4 regions of the Aquamicrobium lusatiense genome follow, and region 1 is predicted to be linked to each of the others. Evidence: predicted binding sites of a transcription regulator. Region 1 holds the regulator's gene; each other region holds the start of a gene.

What was found. Region 1 encodes PhoB, which activates phosphate uptake and scavenging genes when phosphate is short. Its sites were predicted from a motif close to TGTCATNNANCTGTCAT; they were not measured.
Region 2: the regulator PhoB is predicted to act here: its motif matches at 2,069-2,085, upstream of ugpB (sn-glycerol-3-phosphate ABC transporter substrate-binding protein UgpB).
Region 3: the regulator PhoB is predicted to act here: its motif matches at 2,134-2,150, upstream of HNR59_RS01985 (YdcH family protein).
Region 4: the regulator PhoB is predicted to act here: its motif matches at 2,104-2,120, upstream of HNR59_RS13850 (BtaA family protein).

Annotation. Positions count from the first base shown of each region.
Region 1 is NZ_JACHEU010000001.1:64,661-69,155, forward strand. Features, by position in the region: gene HNR59_RS00390 (ROK family protein) at 59-1,324, shown strand; gene phoB (phosphate regulon transcriptional regulator PhoB) at 1,311-2,000, opposite strand; gene phoU (phosphate signaling complex protein PhoU) at 2,023-2,730, opposite strand; gene pstB (phosphate ABC transporter ATP-binding protein PstB) at 2,769-3,590, opposite strand; gene pstA (phosphate ABC transporter permease PstA) at 3,607-4,495, opposite strand, start outside.
Region 2 is NZ_JACHEU010000001.1:833,766-838,260, reverse strand. Features, by position in the region: gene ugpA (sn-glycerol-3-phosphate ABC transporter permease UgpA) at 1-452, opposite strand, end outside; gene ugpB (sn-glycerol-3-phosphate ABC transporter substrate-binding protein UgpB) at 695-2,002, opposite strand; gene tlpA (thiol:disulfide interchange protein TlpA) at 2,138-2,821, opposite strand; gene argH (argininosuccinate lyase) at 2,854-4,254, shown strand; gene HNR59_RS04055 (lipoprotein) at 4,322-4,495, shown strand, end outside.
Region 3 is NZ_JACHEU010000001.1:382,445-386,939, forward strand. Features, by position in the region: gene HNR59_RS01975 (lytic transglycosylase domain-containing protein) at 1-273, opposite strand, end outside; gene ispG (flavodoxin-dependent (E)-4-hydroxy-3-methylbut-2-enyl-diphosphate synthase) at 278-1,534, opposite strand; gene HNR59_RS01985 (YdcH family protein) at 1,890-2,069, opposite strand; gene HNR59_RS01990 (YdcH family protein) at 2,318-2,521, shown strand; gene HNR59_RS01995 (M48 family metalloprotease) at 2,572-4,173, opposite strand; gene thiQ (thiamine ABC transporter ATP-binding protein) at 4,237-4,495, opposite strand, start outside.
Region 4 is NZ_JACHEU010000001.1:2,887,811-2,892,305, reverse strand. Features, by position in the region: gene HNR59_RS13860 (serine hydrolase domain-containing protein) at 1-174, shown strand, start outside; gene HNR59_RS13855 (class I SAM-dependent methyltransferase) at 149-784, opposite strand; gene HNR59_RS13850 (BtaA family protein) at 808-2,055, opposite strand; gene HNR59_RS13845 (hypothetical protein) at 2,254-2,508, shown strand; gene HNR59_RS13840 (J domain-containing protein) at 2,640-3,359, shown strand; gene HNR59_RS13835 (peptidoglycan recognition protein family protein) at 3,356-4,120, shown strand; gene HNR59_RS13830 (lytic transglycosylase domain-containing protein) at 4,303-4,495, shown strand, end outside.

The DNA.
Region 1 (4,495 bases):
TGACAAAGTTCACTGCCTGCTATGCAGCGTCGGCACGCAGGGAGGAAGAGTACAGGTAATGACTGTTGGAATGCGGCACGACGATCTGCGCCGGCGCAACCGCGCCATGGTCATTGCGGCCGCGCGGCGTGGCGGACAGGTTTCCCGCACCGAAATCACGACTATCACGGGTCTCAGCCATTCCACCATCTCCGCTATTTCCGCCGACCTGATCGCCGAGGGCATTCTGGCCGAGGCCCGACAGGATGATGCCCCTGCCCTCAGACGCGGAAGGCCCCAGATCGGGCTCGAACTCGACCCCGCAGCAGCCAGCGTGGTAACGCTGATGCTGTCCCTCAACAGCCTCTCCGCCGTCCGGCTCGATTATTCGGGAGCTGTTCTGGACGAAGAGCAGTTGCGGCTCGACACGCGCGCCCTCTCCCGCGAGGCACTGATCGGCGAATGCGTGGCAGTGCTTCAACGATGCCTTGCTCACCCCGCAGCAAAGGCTGGCCCGCCATTGCGTATCGTCTTTGCCGTTCAGGGCATTACTGACGCGGAAGCGCGTTCCATGCTGTGGTCTCCGATCACCCCGCACACGGACATCCCCTTCGCCGACATTCTGGAAGCGGAATTCTCTGTTCCCGTAACGGTGGAGAACGACTGCAACATGATGGCCGAGGCGCTGCGCTGGCGCGATCCGGCCCGCTATCGCGACGATTTCATCGCCATATTGCTCTCGCACGGCATCGGCATGGGGCTGGTGCTCAAGGGCGAGATGTTCACCGGCACCCATTCCTCGGGCGTCGAATTCGGACACATGGTCCATAGGCCGGACGGGGCGCTGTGCCGTTGCGGGCGGCGCGGCTGCATCGAAGCCTATGCAGGAAGCTACGCCATCTGGCGCAGCGCCGCCGGCCATGACCAGAACGAGGAGCCCCGGGGCGATATCGGGGAAGCGGAGATGCGGGCGCTGGCGGAAGCGGCCCGGGACCATGAAGGACGCGAGCGCGAGGCGTTCCGCATCGCAGGCGAAGCGCTCGGCTTCGGCCTTGGCAGCCTGTTTGCGCTCATCGACCCTGCCCCGGTGGCATTGGTCGGCCTCAATGCAGCCGCCTTCGACCTGATCGAACCGTCCCTGCGCGATGCCATCGCACGCACTGCCGGCGGCCAGCATTCCGGCTCGATCAGCTTCAGCATCGAGCCGGACCAGATCGCCCTGCTGCGCGAAGGCTGCGCCATGCGCGCGCTGACTTATGTCGATGACCGGATTTTTGCCGGCGGGCGGTCCCTGCAGGACGGCCCGGCCGCGCGTCACTCTTCCCTGCCCGTCACTCTTCCCTGATCGCGTAGCCTGAACCGCGAACGGTGCGGATCACGTCGGGCATGCGGCCGGTGTTGACGGCCTTGCGCAGCCGCCCGACATGCACGTCGACAGTACGCTCGTCGATGTAGATCGTCTCGCCCCAGACATTGTCCAGCAACTGTCCGCGCGAGAAGACGCGGCCGGGATGCTGCATCATGAATTCGAGCAGGCGGAACTCGGTCGGCCCCAGCCGGATCTCGCTCTTCTTGCGATAGACGCGGTGCTGTTCGCGGTCGAGCACGATGTCGCCCACCTTGAGCACAGAGGACAGCACTTCCGGCTTGGCGCGGCGCAGAAGCGCCTTCACGCGCGCCACCAGCTCGGGCATGGAGAAGGGCTTGACCAGATAGTCGTCGGCGCCGGTGGAAAGGCCGCGCACCCGGTCGCTTTCCTCCCCGCGCGCCGTCAGCATGATGATGGGCAGCCGTTCGGTCTGCTCGCGCATGCGCAGGCGCCGGCACAGTTCGATGCCGGAGATCGCCGGAACCATCCAGTCGAGCACCAGAAGGTCCGGCACGTTTTCCTGCAGCCGCAACTCGGCCTCGTCACCGCGCGTGACGATCTCGACCTGATAGCCTTCGGCTTCGAGGTTGTAGCGCAGAAGCACGCCCAACGGCTCTTCGTCCTCAACCACCATGATGCGGGGTGCAATCATGCTTCGTCTCCTCGATCCTGCTTCAAACCGCAGGTGCCGGTATGCCAGTCTCGTCCTGCTTGGGACGATGAGCCGGCAACTGCTCGCCGGTCAGCACATAATAGGCATTTTCGGCAATATTGGTCACGTGGTCGCCAATGCGCTCCAGGTTCTTCGCACAGAAAAGCAGATGCGTGCAGGCCGTGATGTTGCGCGCGTCCTCCATCATGTAGGTCAGCAGTTCGCGGAACACAGAGGTGTATTTGACGTCGACCAGCTCGTCTTCGTCGCGCAGCCGCACCAGCCCTTCCGGGTTGCGCGCGCCATATTCGTCGATGACGCCCTGAACCTGCTCAAGAACCAGTTCGGACATGTCTTCGATGGAGCGGGCGAAAGCGCGCGGCACGCTCGACTGACCGACCGCATCGACGCGCTTGGCGATGTTCTTGGCCAGATCGCCGATGCGTTCGAGATCGCCGGCCATGCGGATCGCGCCCACGATGGCACGCAGGTCCTGCGCCATCGGCTGGCGCTTGCCGATCAGTGTGATGGCGCGGTCGTCCAGACGACGCTGCAACTCGTCCATCACCGCATCCTCGGAGATGACGCGCTGGGCCAGCGCAGTGTCCGGTACGATCAGGCTCTGCGTCGCCTCATCGACCATAGACCCGGCAAGGCTGACCATGTCACGCACCAGCCCTTCGATCTCGCCAAGATCGTCGTCGAAGGCGGTCACCGTATGAGCACCCATTATACGTTCCTCGTCTGTTGGAATGGCCGCAGTAACACTCAGCCGAACCGGCCGGTGATGTAGTCCTGCGTGCGCTTGTCGTCGGGGTTGGTGAACATCTTCTCGGTCGGGCCTTCCTCAACGAGATTGCCGAGATGGAACATGGCCGTGCGCTGCGAGACGCGCGCCGCCTGCTGCATGGAGTGGGTGACGATGACGATGGTGTAGTTCTCGCGCAGCTCGTCGATCAGTTCCTCGACGCGTGCGGTGGCGATCGGATCGAGCGCCGAGCAGGGCTCGTCCATCAGGATCACTTCAGGCGACACGGCGATGGCGCGCGCAATGCACAGGCGCTGCTGCTGACCGCCGGAAAGACCGGTGCCGGCATCATGCAGGCGGTCCTTGACCTCGTTGAAGAGGCCGGCGCGCTTCAGGCTCGATTCCACGATCGCATCCATGTCGGCCTTGCTGCGGGCAAGGCCGTGAATGCGCGGGCCATAGGCAACGTTCTCATAGATCGATTTCGGGAACGGGTTCGGTTTCTGGAACACCATGCCCACGCGCGACCGCAGTTCCACCACGTCGATGTCGCGGTCGTAGATGTCCTCGCCGTCGAGCGTGATCTTGCCCACGACCCGCGCATTGTCGATGGTGTCGTTCATGCGGTTCAGGCAGCGCAGGAAGGTGGACTTGCCGCAGCCCGAGGGACCGATCAGCGCCGTCACCTGATTCTGGCGGACCAGAAGATCCACATCGAACAGGGCCTGCTTGTCACCATAGAAGACGCCGACCTTCTCGCCCCGCATCTTGATGGGTTCGTTGACGGCGGCCACCTTGGCGTTCACGGCATTTTCCAGAGTTGCTTCGCTCATAATGTTCACGATCTTTGTTCCTTAATTACCAGCGCCGTTCGAAGCGCCGGCGCAGCAGGATCGCGGCCAGGTTCATCGCGGCAAGGAAAAGCAGGAGGATGATGATGGCGCCGGAAGTGCGTTCCACGAAGGCACGTTCGGCTTCGTTCGCCCACATGTAGATCTGCACGGGCAGCGCGGTGGCAGGGTCCATCGGCGTGGCGGGATAGTCGGCCACGAAGGCCACCATGCCGATGAGCAGCAGCGGAGCGGTCTCGCCCAGCGCCTGCGCCAGACCTATGATGGTTCCGGTGAGGATACCGGGGGCTGCAAGCGGCAGGACGTGGTGGAACACGGTCTGCATCTTCGAGGCGCCGACACCCAGCGCGCCGGAGCGGATCGAAGGCGGCACCGCCTTGAGGGCCGCGCGGGTGGCGATGATGATCGTCGGCAGCGTCATCAGCGTCAGCACGAGACCGCCGACCAGCGAGGCCGATCGCGGCAATCCCATGAAGTTCACGAACACCGCAAGGCCCAGCAGACCGAACACGATGGAGGGCACGGCCGCCAGATTGTTGATGTTGACCTCGATCAGGTCGGTCCAGCGGTTCTTCGGTGCAAACTCCTCCAGATAGATGGAGGCCGCCACGCCGATCGGCAGCGCCAGCACCAGAACGATCAGCATCATGTAGACCGAGCCGATCAGCGCTACGCCCATGCCGGCGGTTTCCGGCCGGCTGGAAGCGCCGAAGGTGAACAGGCCGCGGTTGAAACGCTCGACCATGGCGCCGTCGGCGGTCAGGGTCTTCATCCAGGCGACCTGCTTGTCCTTGACCTTGCGGCGCGACTCGGGAACCGACATGTCGATCTGGCCCTTATGGGCGGAGTCGACGTCCGCGGCAGCCAGCACCCACACATTCTGCGTGGTGCCGATG
Region 2 (4,495 bases), 770 kb from region 1:
AGCAGCGGGTCCCACGAGATCCCGGCCTTGCGCATGAGCACGGCCAGCGTACCGATCGAGGGGTTGAACATGAACAGGAACAGCATGCCGGCAATGGCCGGCGCCACCGCATAGGGCCAGATCAAAAGGGTGCGGTAGAGACCACGGCTGCGCACCACCTTGTCGGCCATCACCGCCAGCAGCAAGGCCACGCCCATGGCAACGACGGCGGTGGCGACGGAGAAGATCACCGTCACATGCATCGCATTCAGATAGGCGGGATCGGCCAGAACCTTTTTGAAATTGGCGAACCAGACGAAACGGGAGCGCAGGCCGAACGGGTCCTCCCGCAGCATAGACTGGTAGAGCGCCTGTGCGGCAGGGAGATAGAAAAAGACCAGCGTGATGGCGAGCTGGGGCGCCAGCAGCAGATAGGGCAGGACGCGGTTGGGAAATACGACGCGCGGCGTCATGTCCATCTCCTCCGGCTTCTTTCGGCGCAAGCGGGACCATCGGAGCAGAAAGACCGGGTGGTTTCAAGCAGATGGTTCACGCAGGCGGACCCTTCCGTCGCAATGGCAGGCAATTCGGGACTTGCGCGGCAAGGGGGAAACGTTGCGCCATGATGGCGACATGGTCGTGCAGAAAGCCGCGAACCCATGGAAAGACGGAGGGCCGGCACGACGCCGGCCCTCCCTGATCCGGACACCAGCGCCTAGTTGGCGTTGGCTTCCTTGATGGCCGCATTGCCGCGCGTGACGGCAGCGTCGAGCGCCTGCTGTGCGGTCTGCTGGCCGGCGAGCATCTTCTCGAACTCCTCGTTCTGGATATCGCGCACCTGCGGCAGGTTGGCGAGACGAACGCCCTTGGAGTTCTCGGTCGGCGCCTTGCCCATCATCTGCAGGATCGGCGTTTCGCGGCCGGGGTTCTTCTCGTAGAAGTCCGACCCTTTGGTGGCTTCATAGGCGGCCAGCGTCACCGGCAGATAGCCGGACTGCTCGTGCAGGAACTGCTGCACATCGGTCTGCGACAGATAGTTGAAGAAGGCGGCAACGCCCTTGTACTGCTCGTCCGACTTGCCGGCCATCACCCACAGGCTGGCGCCGCCGGGCGTGGTGTTCTGCGGGCCCGCGCCGTCCTCGTCATAGGGGAGCTGGCCGATGCCATAGTTCATGCCCGACTTGACGATGTCGCCAAGGCCGCCCGACGATTCGGTGAGAATGCCGCATTCGCCGGCAAGGAACAGCTGCTTGGCCTCCGAAGTGCGGCCGCCATATTTGAAGGTGCCGTCCTTGGCCAGATCGGCGATGGACTGGAAGTGGTTGACGTAGAGCGGAGCGTTGATCTTCAGCTCGACGTCGCCGCCGGCAAGGCCGTTCTCATTGGTGCCGTAGGAAATGTTGTTCCAGGCGGCGAAGTTCTCCAGATGGATCCAGGTGAGCCAGGTCGAGGTGTAACCGCAGGCAGCCGCACCGCTGGTCTTGATCTTCTTCGCCGCTTCAAAAACCTCACCCCAGGTCTTGGGCGGGTTGTTCACGTCGAGGCCGGCTTTCTCGAACACATCCTTGTTGTAATACAGGATCGGCGAGGAAGAGTTGTAGGGGAAGGACAGCATGGTGCCGTCGGGCTTCGAGTAGTAAGCGACGATGCCCGGCAGATACTGGCTCTTGTCGAACTTCAGGCCAGCACCCTCCAGAACTTCGGCGACCGGGCGGATGGCGCCCTCGGCGGCCATCATGACGCCGGTGCCGACGTCGAAGACCTGAATGATGTCGGGGGCCTGGCCGGCGCGGAAAGCGGCGATTCCGGCATTCAGCGTCTCGGGATAGGTGCCCTTGAAGACCGGCACGACTTCATAGTCGCTCTGGCTGGCGTTGAAGTCCTTGGCGATTTTGTCGACCACTTCGGCATTGGCGCCGGTCATGGCGTGCCACCAGCTTATCTGGGTGGCAGCGATGGCGGAGGCCGAGGAATAGAGGGTGAGTGCGGTTGCAAGACCTGCTGCAATACCCAGAAGCTTCATCTTCATCTCCCGATACATAATTGACCAAATGGAGTTCAGTTCCGCGGTCGGAAGTATGGGGCGAATATGACAGACAGACAACAGCGGCGTGTCGATATGATGAAAGCCGGTTAAGGAGCGTGGAAAACTCCGGCTTTACTTTACGTCACCCAGAGCGGTTTCGATGAATCTGACGGCATCTGGCGTAGACCACTCGGCCGGGCCGTTCATATGGGCAAGCAGGCAGCCTTCATCATCGACCAGCACGGTGACGGGCAGGCCGAGCGCAAGGCCCTTCGCCTTCAGCTCGTTGAAAGCGCCCATGGAATGGTCGCTGTAGTAGGCAAGACCGGACACCTTGATTTCATTGAGGAAGGCTTTCGGCTTTGCGTCGTCGCCGGTATCCACGTTGATGGCGACCACCTCGAAGCTGTCGCCACCCATTTTCTGCTGCAACTCGTCCAGAGCCGGCATTTCGGCACGACAGGGCGCGCACCATGTCGCCCACAGATTGACCAGCACGGTCTTGCCAGCGTGGCCGGCAAGCGTAGCCGGCTTTCCATCCGGGTCATTGAAGGCAAGACCGGCCAGCGATTGCGGCGGATCGGCCGGCAGCATGGCCGCGACGTGACCTGTCGCGGCGGCGGCTACCTTCTTTGCGCGCTCCGTTTTGGCGGCGCACACGCGATCCTGCGCGGCGATGGCAGACGTTGCGACCGTTGCATTGTTGCCTTCAAGGCCGCCGCTGACATATACCGCGAGCGCGCCGGCTGCGGCACCGGCCAGGAGGGCCGCCAGAATCAGGCGCGTGGTGGGGAAAAGTTTTCTGCCGTCTGCCATTTTTTCAACTGCTCCGGGCACGGGTTATAGAGATGAGCGACAAGAAGGCCAGCAACCAGATGTGGGGCGGACGATTTGCCTCGGGTCCCGCCGCGATCATGGAAGCGATCAACGCCTCCGTCGGCTACGATCGCAAGCTCTACGCGCAGGATATAAGGGGTTCGATCGCCCATAGCGAGATGCTGGCCAAAACCGGCATCATTTCGGCAGACGACAGCAAGAAAATTGCCGATGGCCTCGCCACCATCCGCAGCGAAATCGAGGCCGGAAAATTCGAGTTCTCCACCAGGCTCGAAGACATCCACATGAACATCGAGGCGCGGCTGGCCGAACTGATCGGCCCGGCCGCCGGCCGGCTGCACACCGCCCGCTCGCGCAACGATCAGGTGGCCGTCGATTTCCGGCTGTGGGTGAAGGACGAGTTCCACCGCGTCGCCGAGGCGCTGAAAGGGCTGATCGCGGCATTCGTGGCGCGCGCCGAAGAACATGCGGCCGCCGTGATGCCCGGCTTCACCCATCTTCAGACCGCGCAGCCGGTGACCTTCGGCCACCATTGTCTCGCCTATGCCGAGATGTTCGCGCGTGACCTGTCGCGGGTGCGCGATGCCATCGAACGCATGGACGAGAGTCCGCTCGGTGCGGCAGCGCTTGCCGGCACCGGCTTCCCCATTGACCGCCACATGACGGCGAAGGCGCTGGGCTTCCGCGAGCCGACCCGCAATTCGCTCGACAGCGTTTCCGACCGCGACTACGCGCTGGAGTTCCTGTCCGTGGCCTCGATCGCCGGCACCCATCTGTCGCGCTTGGCGGAGGAGATCGTCATCTGGTCGACGCCACAATTCGGCTTCGTGCGCCTGTCCGACAGCTTCTCCACCGGCTCCTCGATCATGCCGCAGAAGAAGAACCCGGATGCGGCCGAACTGGTGCGGGCCAAGACCGGGCGCCTCAACGGCCACCTGATCGGCCTGCTGACGGTGATGAAGGGCCTGCCGCTGACCTATTCCAAGGACATGCAGGAAGACAAGGAAGCCGTGTTCGACGCGGCCGAGACGCTCGACCTGATGCTGGCGGCGATGACGGGCATGGTCCGCGACCTGACGGTCAACGAAGCCGCGATGAAGCGCGCTGCCGGTTCCGGCTACTCCACCGCCACCGACCTTGCCGACTGGCTGGTGCGGGAACTGGGCATTCCCTTCCGCGAGGCACATCATGTCACCGGGCGTGCGGTTGCGCTGGCCGAAGAGAAGAAATGCGGCCTCGAAAAGCTGACGCTGGAGGATCTGAAGTCCATCCATGAGGGCATCACCGCCGATATCTTCTCCGTGCTGTCGGTGCAGAATTCGGTGAAAAGCCGGCAGAGCTTCGGCGGCACCGCCCCCGCCGAGGTGCGCCGTCAGGTGCGTTACTGGAAAAAGCGACTGGCCAAGGCTTGAAGCCGGGTGCATTGATCGCCAAACTTGGATAGAACCCGGTCAAGGGTAATCACGGACGGATGAAACGATGACCGCAGGCAGACTGGTTACGATGCTGGCGCTGGTCGCCACGATGGCGACTGTTTCAGCCTGCGGGCGCAAGTCGGGCCTCGACACGCCCTATGAGGCAGCCGTCGAAGCCCGCAAGGAAGCGCAGCGCAACAAGGAGCCGCTGCCGCCGGAACCGCAGAAACCGGACAAC
Region 3 (4,495 bases), 320 kb from region 1:
GGCCAGTCCGCGAATTTTCGCGGTGCCCGGCATGAACTGGGCGATGCCTTCCGCGCCCACCGGGCTCACCGCGTTGGGATCGAAGCGGCTTTCCTTCCAGATCAGCCGCGCGAAGAAATCACGCGGCAGCCCGGCACGATCCGAATGAAACTCGATGAGGTCACATACCCGATCGATCAGCCGCTCCCGCGCCGGCTTCGGCGGATCTGCACAGGCGGCATTGGCGGCACAGGCGCCGATCAGGACAGCGATCAGCGGCGCGGCCAGACGCATGGCTTCACTCGGCAGCTCTGGCCGTGATCCCCATGCCGAAACGGTTTTCGATGTATTCGGAAACCATTTTCTCGAAATCGGCGGCGATGTTGGGTCCGCGCAGCGTCGCCGCCTTCTGGCCGTCGATGAACACGGGTGCGGAGGGCGTCTCGCCGGTGCCGGGCAGAGATATGCCGATATCGGCATGCTTGGATTCGCCCGGTCCGTTGACGATGCAGCCCATGACGGCCACCTTGAGCTGTTCCACGCCCGGATATTTCGTGCGCCACACGGGCATGTTGCGGCGAATGTCCGCCTGGATGTTCTGCGCCAGTTCCTGAAACACGGTCGAGGTCGTGCGTCCGCAGCCCGGACAGGCGGCGACGATCGGCACGAACTGGCGAAAGCCCATGGTCTGGAGCAGTTCCTGCGACACCTGCACCTCGCGCGTGCGGTCGCCGCCGGGCTCAGGCGTCAGCGAGATGCGAATGGTGTCGCCGATGCCCTGCTGGAGCAGGATGCCCATCGAGGCCGAGGAGGCGACAATGCCTTTCGATCCCATGCCGGCTTCGGTGAGGCCAAGATGCAGCGCATGGTCGCAGCGCCGTGCCAGCTCGGCATAGACGGCGATCAGGTCCTGCACGCCGCTGACCTTGGCCGAAAGGATGATGCGGTTGCGGCCAAGACCGATCTCTTCCGCCATATGCGCCGACAGGATGGCCGACTGCACGATCGCCTCGCGCGTCACCTGCTGCGCGGTCATCGGAAAGCCGTTGGCCTGGTTCTCGTCCATCAGCCGCGTCAGCAGTTCCTGATCGAGCGAGCCCCAGTTGACGCCGATGCGCACCGGCTTGTCGTAGCGGATCGCCATTTCCACGATATCGGCGAACTGTTTGTCCTTCTTGTCCTTGAAGCCGACATTGCCGGGATTGATGCGGTACTTGGCCAGCGCTTCGGCGCAGGCCGGATGGTCGGCCAGAAGCTTGTGGCCGATGTAGTGGAAATCGCCGACCAGCGGCACGTTGATGCCGAGCCGCGCCAGCCTGTCGCGGATCTTCGGCACGGCCGCAGCGCTCTCGTCGCGGTCCACCGTGATGCGCACCAGTTCGGAACCGGCCCGATGCAGGGCGGCCACCTGCGCGACCGTGCCGTCGATGTCGGCCGTGTCGGTATTGGTCATCGACTGCACCACGACAGGCGCATCGCCGCCGACCATGACGCCGCCGACATCGACGCCGACCGAGGCGCGGCGCGGGAACGGAGAGGAAAAATACCCGGTCATACCGGCTGCCTCTGACATTATTCCATGGACTTGTCCGCATCCCGCGGGACGCGTCGCAAACCCTGCTGCAACACATTCTGCATACCGGTCCGGGATAGCGCGACCGGCAGAACAGGCACCGGCACGCGCAGACCAGGCACGCGAAACTCTGCCATGAGGTGGAGGACGCAACCGATCTTGTCAATGCCGCCAATGCACACGGCTGCCATGTGATGGAAAATCACATCAAGCGCGGGCGCCCACAGACATCGTCAGGATGCGGCTGATTGTCGATCCGGCAAAACGGCTGACCAGCCAGCGGCCTGACGCCGCTGACCGGGTCTGCCTTGTTTCCGGCTGTCAGGCCGGCGGAAATTCAGTGAGAGGTTGGTTGGGACTTGAGTTTCTCAATCTCGTCCTTGAGGGCCAGCTTGCGTCGCTTCAGGTTGGCGATTTCGAGAGCATCGATGGATGGATGCAGCATCGCCGCGTTGATCTGCCGCTCGATATCGCTGTGCTTCCTGCTGAGTTCGTCAAGATGGGATGCAAGAGACATGATTGGTTCTCCCTTTCATGGTTTCCTCGATTGCGGCCGCCACCGATGTTGCCAGTCCACATTTGTGACGGCTGCATGACACTGTGCCATCAACGGCGGCGGTTGTCGAACGCATAAGGGTTGCATTCCACCCTTGGCCAAAATGTGGTAGTGATTTGCCAGCGAGCGGTTTTTTCGAGCCTCTCCCCCTCCTAATCGGATACCCGTTGCAGCATGCGGCGGGCGTCGAATTTTATATATGGTAGGTAATGTCCGAGCAGGAACAGGCCGAGATTCGACTCGAATTTGCGCGTTTGAAGCAGGACCATGCCGATTTCGACGCCGCGATAAACGCCATGATCGCCACGGGCTGTGATCCGTTGCAGATCCAGCGCATGAAGAAGAAGAAGCTGGCGCTGAAAGACAGGCTGCGCACGCTGGAAGATCGCATCATTCCCGACATCATCGCCTGAGGCAGACGGCATAGCCGACGCGACGACACGGAAGAACGCCGTGGCGGCACCTACCTGTCGGTGACGATCTTGACCTTGTCTCCGGCTGAAAGCGTCGCTCCCGGCGCCAGCGCATTCAGCACCCGAAACAGGTCGAGCTTGCGATCGACGCCTACCATCTGCGCCGCCAGCATGCCCATGGTCTGGCCGGGCCTGACGGTCACGACCCGGATGCGAAGCGGCTTGAGGGCATCCTTCTCCGCCTGCGTAAGAACCCGGAAGGAGCCGCCGACCGCCCTTGCCACGCTGTCGAGCGACGTGCTGGCTGCGGGTGCCGCGGTCAAAAGCCGGTAGACCTGACTGCCGGCCCGGATCACGGTGACGTCGAACTGCCAGCCTTCGGCCCGCGCCCGCGCGGTTGCCGCCGGGCTGCCGTTGATGGTCGTTTCACGCACACTGTCCGTTTCGAGGCCCGCCACCCAGCCGCTGCGGATATAGTCTGACAGCGAGCGGTTCGGATCGAGCGACACGCCATCGAAGCGCACCGCCATGTCGCCCGGACCCGTAGCGGTCACGGCGGCGGCCGAATTGTCGATCATGAAGCCATCCGGCACGGAGAAGGAGATGCCGAGCTTCGGATGCAGGAAATTGTTGCCGCGCACATAGCCTTCATCGGGCGTGTCGCCATAGAGCAGACCGTCTATGCCGGCCAGATAGCTGTCGCGATCGCGCGTACCGGTGCCCGGCTGGCCGAACTGGCGCGCGTGGCGCAGCGCCAGTTCGATGCGCTGCGGTGTATTCGGATGTGTCGCGAGAAAATCGAGACTGGCGTCGGTCGCTCCGCTGACCGAGCGGAAATCGGTGTAGGCCGACATGGATTGCAGGAAGCGGCTCGCCGCATAAGGATCATAGCCCGCCTCACCCACCGACCGGATGCCGATGACGTCGGCTTCCAGTTCCTGATTGCGCGAGAACTGGGCGAGCCTCAGCTTGCCGCGGATGAGGGCTGCCTTGGCGGTCGGGCTGTCGCCCAGAACGTCGGAGACGACCTTGGTGGCCAGTCCCTCTTCCGCTTCCAGCCGCTGCCTCTGGAGCCCGTGATTGGCGGTGACGTGGCCCATCTCATGCGCCACCACAGCCGCCAGCTCCGATGAATCATTGGCGAGCGCCAAAAGCCCGCGCGTGATGTAGAGATAGCCGCCCGGCAGCGCGAAGGCGTTGACGTTGGGCGAATTGAGAATGGTGATGCGGTAGTTCTGGGTCGGATTCGCCGAAACCGTGGTCAGGCTGCCGATGACCTTGGCCACCATGCGCTCCAGCTTGGGATCGGAATATTCGCCGCCATAGGTCGCCAGAATTCTGGGATGCTGCGCGCGCGCCAGTTCCGCCAGCTTATTGTTGGCGGTGACGTTGTCCACCGTCACGGGCTTCGCGGATGGCCGGAACGCCGATTCCTGCATGTCCGGAGGCACGATGGCCTGACATGAAGCCAGCGCCAGAGCGACGCCCGCGAGCAGGAAAGCTCGGGCCGGGAACTGCTTGCGTTCGGGCTTGACGACGGACGACAGTTGAACTTCCTTTCCACGGCTGTGGCGCCGGCCGCACCCGCCCGGATCTGACCATACCGGACCTGACCAGGCACCAAACGGCCACGATTCGGCCAGTCCTGCCATATTCCCTAATGTCGCATTGATGGCAAATTATGTCCGCATGCGGGCAAACCTGCGCGCCACCCCTCAGGAAAACCCGATATAGCGCCGAAACGCCTCCGGTCCAGCCTCGCCGAAGAAGTCGCCGATCGGGCCGCTCGCCACGGGTTTGCCGGCTTCGATGAAGGTCATGTCGTGAGAAATGCGCCGTGCATCCTCGGGCTGATGGGTCACGAACAGAACCGTCATGTTGCGCTCGGCCTGCAAACCGGCCACCAGATCCAGCATGTCCTCCCGCAGGGCCGGTCCCAGCGAAGCGAAGGGCTCGTCGAGCAGCAGCACCGGC
Region 4 (4,495 bases), 2.8 Mb from region 1:
CGGATGGGTGTTCCCGCCGACACATTCTGGCTGAAGGGGCATGACGGACAGACAATTGCCGTCATCCCGTCGCGCCGCATGGTGGTGGTGCGCATGGGGCTGACGCCGAGGGCAGCCGGGTATGGCTCCGAACTGCTCGTTGCCGCGCTTACGACGGCGGGTGGCGTGCAGTGACCACCACGCGCACGGCATATCCGCGATAAAGGCTTTCAAAGCAGAGGCTTGCGCCCAGCTTCGCAGATTCCGATTCCAGAACTTCGCGCAGAGAATCACGCGGCGTGACGTGGAACCGGGCCAGCCAGTTGCGCAAGGCGGCGCGAAACCAGCGGGGCAGGCGCTCCTGACGCCCGAAATCCACGATGTGCAGGGAGCCGCCCGGCGCCAGCGCCGAGAGCGCGGCCGAGATGGCTTGCTGCCAGCCGGGGATCATGGAGAGGGAATAGGAAAGGAGGATGCGGTCGAAACGGCCGGAGCCGACAAGGCTTTCGGGATCGAAGTCGGTGGCATCGCCAACGGCCAGCGTGACACGGCTTGCCAGCCCCTTCTGCGCAAGGGCTGCGCTGGCGGTCGACAGCATCTCGGCGGAGATGTCGAGGCCGAAGAAGCGCGCCTGCGGATAGCGTGTGGCCGCGACCGCAAGGTTGCGTCCCGTACCGCATCCAAGTTCCAGAACGGTGTCGCCGGGTGCCGCGTCCAGCCCCTCGATCAGCCGGTCGCGGCCGAGCAGGTAGTATTTGCGGGTCAGGTCATAGATGTGCCGCTGACGGCGGTAGATGCCGTCCATGAGCGCGGCATGGCTGCCCGTGCTCACTGCCCGTCCTTCACATAGAGGTGGAAGCCGCCATAGATGGCCGAACGGTCGGTCCTGCAGAAGGCGCGGGAGGTTTCTTCTTCATAGGACCACTGGCCGAGCAGTTCCGCATCCACCCGTCCGGGCAGGACGCTGGGTTCTGCGGCCGTGCGGAAGATCACGCGCGCGCCCGGTGCCGCCGTGCGGGTAATCTGCGCCCACAGCGCGTTGAGCTGCGCATCGGTCATCCAGTCCTGCGCGTCGAGCAGCACGAAGCGGTCGACCGAGCCATCCGGCTTTGCGCCCAGATAGTCGGTCATGTTGACATGGTTGATGCTGGCACGGTCGATGTTGCGTTTCACGACCTCGTGGCGGGCGGCCACCAGATAATCGGGCAGCGCGCCTTCGCCTGCGGCGGGATAGCGGCGGGCGAAGGCCTGCCAGGCGAAGTAATTGTCCTTCAGCGGAAAGTCGCAGGCGAGCTTTTCAAGCCGGGCGCGCAGCACCCCGGCCATCGAGCCGTCGCCGCAGGCGAGCAGCGCGTCGTACTGGGCGGGCGGGATGCCGAGCGCGAACAATGAGGATTTGCGCGAGGTGATCCATTTCAGCAGCGGCCGGTCGAAGAGGGGCGCCAGCCGTTCCCCGAAGAAGCGGCGCTGCTCTTCAGGCGTTCTGGCCTGCATGATTTCGGCTGGATCGACACCTTGCCATCTGGCGATGCGATGGCCGGCCGACAGGAAGAAGCCGAGCAGGCCGGCATTGTAGAAATTGCCGTTGAACAGCTCGATGCGCCGCCTGCCGCGCCAGTTGCGCTTTTCCCAGTACTGGCGGCTGGCCGGATCGAGATGCGGGGCGATGAAGGCGTCATAGGCAAGGGCATTGTGATCATTGCCCGGCTCGCCGAAGAAGCGGAACAGATCTCCATGGGAGGGAAGGTGGCGGACTGCGGCGAATTTCATGCGGTTCAGCGCGACATGGGCCGCATTGAGGTCCACCGCCTCGACGCTGGCCGGAGAGCGGGTGAGATAGGCGAGGATGTTGCAGCCGCCGGAGGCTATGGTGACGACCCGATGGCCTTCACCGAGCTGCATCGCCTCCATGTCCGTTTCTGGATCCTCCCAGATCTGGGGGTAGACCAGACCGGAAAACAGCAGGGCGAACAGGCGCTCCGACAGGCCGTCGCGGGAGAGGGCGCCATTGCGGCAAACGGCTTTGCCAACTTCCTTGCCGCGCCGGAAAACCAGTTCGCCTGAAACGTCGGTCATGAAAAGCGATTCCCCTGTGGTTGTGGGCACAGCGGGTATCGCAGGGCAATGACAGGCGCGTGACGATGGATGAAGAGTACGCGGAGAGCGGGAGCGCTGTTACAGAACGAAACGCAACGTTATGAAACAGATAGCGCCTTTCGGCATTACATTCGCAACCGCCAGGGAAGGCGGGGGTGTTTGTAAGGAGACTGAAACATGAAGAAGCTCGTTCTTGCATCGATTTCCGCCGTGGCCCTTTTCGGCGTTGCCGCCTGCAGTGACAGCGGTTCCGATGCGACCACCACCCAGAGCACCACGCCGCCGGCCGCCGAGCAGCCTGTTGCGCCTGATGCGACCGCGCCTGCCGCGCCCCCGCCCGCTACGGACGGTTCCACCACGCAGAGCATTACTCCGGCCCCGAGCGACAGCGGTTCGCAGGTTGATCCTGTGATGCCCGCGCCGGCCGAATAATTTTTCCCACACCGTTGAGGTTGCAAAGGGTCGGCGTTGCCGGCCCTTTTTCGTAAGCCCGGATGGTCATGGCAGTCATAAGGGAGAACAGCATGCTTCCCTGCGCGCGCGAAAGGCTCTAAACAGCCACCATGTCCATCTGGAACCGCATCGGCGATTTCATTCAGCGCCTTTCTTCCTCTACGGCTCACGGCGTGGCCGACATGGTGGAGGCCGTCCGTACCCTGTTCGCCGGCGATCCCGAGCTGCGGCGCAAGGTGGCTTTTTCCGTGGCCATGATTGCGCTGTCGGCCAAGATGGCCAAGGCGGACGGCGTGGTGACGCAGGACGAGGTGCGGGCCTTTCAGGCGATCTTCGAGGTGCCGCCGCAGGAAGCGCGCAATGTGGCGCGTCTCTATGATCTGGCCAAGCAGGATACGGCCGGCTTCGAGGTCTATGCGCGGCAGATGGCGGGGCTGTGCGGCAATGGCGGCCCCAACTGCATGATGCTGGAGGACATCCTCGACGGGCTGTTCCACATCGCGACCGCTGACGGGGTGCTGCACGAGCGCGAGGAAGGTTTTCTGCGCCGGGTGGCCGAGATTTTCAGCATCGCCGAGGATCATTACCAGACGATCCTGTCGCGCCATGTCGAACTGGGCACGGCCGATCCGTATATCGTGCTGGGCATCGAACGCGGGCAGCCGCTGGCCGAGGTGAAGCGGCACTATCGCAAGTTGGTGGCGGAGAATCATCCCGACAGGCTGATCGGCCGGGGGCTGCCGCAGGAGTTCATAGCCATCGCCACCACACGGCTAGCTGCGATCAACGCCGCTTATGAGCTGATCGAGCGGAGCCTGCAGGCGGCATGAGCGGTTTCGCCCCCGATCATGCCGGTGCCGAAATCAGGGTCTCGCCCAATTTCGGCCCGCGGCGCGACGGGATGCGGGCTGACATGATCATCCTGCACTATACCGGCATGGAGAGCGGCCACGCGGCCGAGGTGCGGCTTTGCGATGCCGAGAGCGAGGTTTCCTCGCATTATCTGGTGCATGAGGATGGGCGCATCGTGCAGATGGTGCGTGAAAGCGACCGCGCCTGGCACGCCGGCAAAAGCTCGTGGCGGGGCGTGAGCGACATCAATTCCACTTCCATCGGGATCGAGATCGTCAATCCGGGCCATGCGCTGGGCTATCCTCGTTTTCCGAAACCGCAGATCGATGCCGTCATCGCCTTGTGCGGGGGCATCATGCAGCGCCACAAGGTTCGGCCGGAACGAGTCCTCGCCCATTCCGACATCGCGCCCGGCCGCAAGGTCGATCCGGGCGAGAAGTTTCCGTGGAAGCGGCTGTTCGGGGAAGGCGTCGGCCATCTGGTTCCGCCTTCGCCGGTGCGCGCCGGGCCGGTGCTTACCGAGGGCGATGCAGGACCGGACGTCGAGAAATTGCAATCCATGCTGGCGCTCTACGGCTATGGCGTGGAGATCACCGGGGTCTACGACGCGCAGACGCGCATCGTCGTGGAGGCCTTCCAGCGCCACTTCCGCCGCCGCATTGTCGACGGAATTGCCGATGGTTCCACTTTGAGGACACTAGAGCGGCTGCTCGCTTCCATCGCTCAAGATATTGATTAGATTATAATAAATTGCACTTCGTAATATAGTGTAATTTTAATTGAACGACTTTGCCATTTTTGCTCCGGCATCGCCCTTCAGAGGAATGCCCAAGCTGATCGGTCCTCCCGGAAAATAACTCCCGGTCGCATCATATCCAGTGCGTGCGTTGTTCTTCGTGCGCCGATACTGAACAGGATAAAATGACAAAAATAACCGTTTTCACGGCGGCTGTTGCTGCCGCTATGCTCGCTATTGCTTCTGGTCCGGTAAAGGCCGACCGTTTCGATCCGCAACTGGGAGGGCGCGGACTTCTCGTAAAGAAAGCAGAGAACAGCGAAACGCCCCGGACGGCTGCTTCCACCAGGGCAAAACCTTCCACGGGAAAGAAGCGCT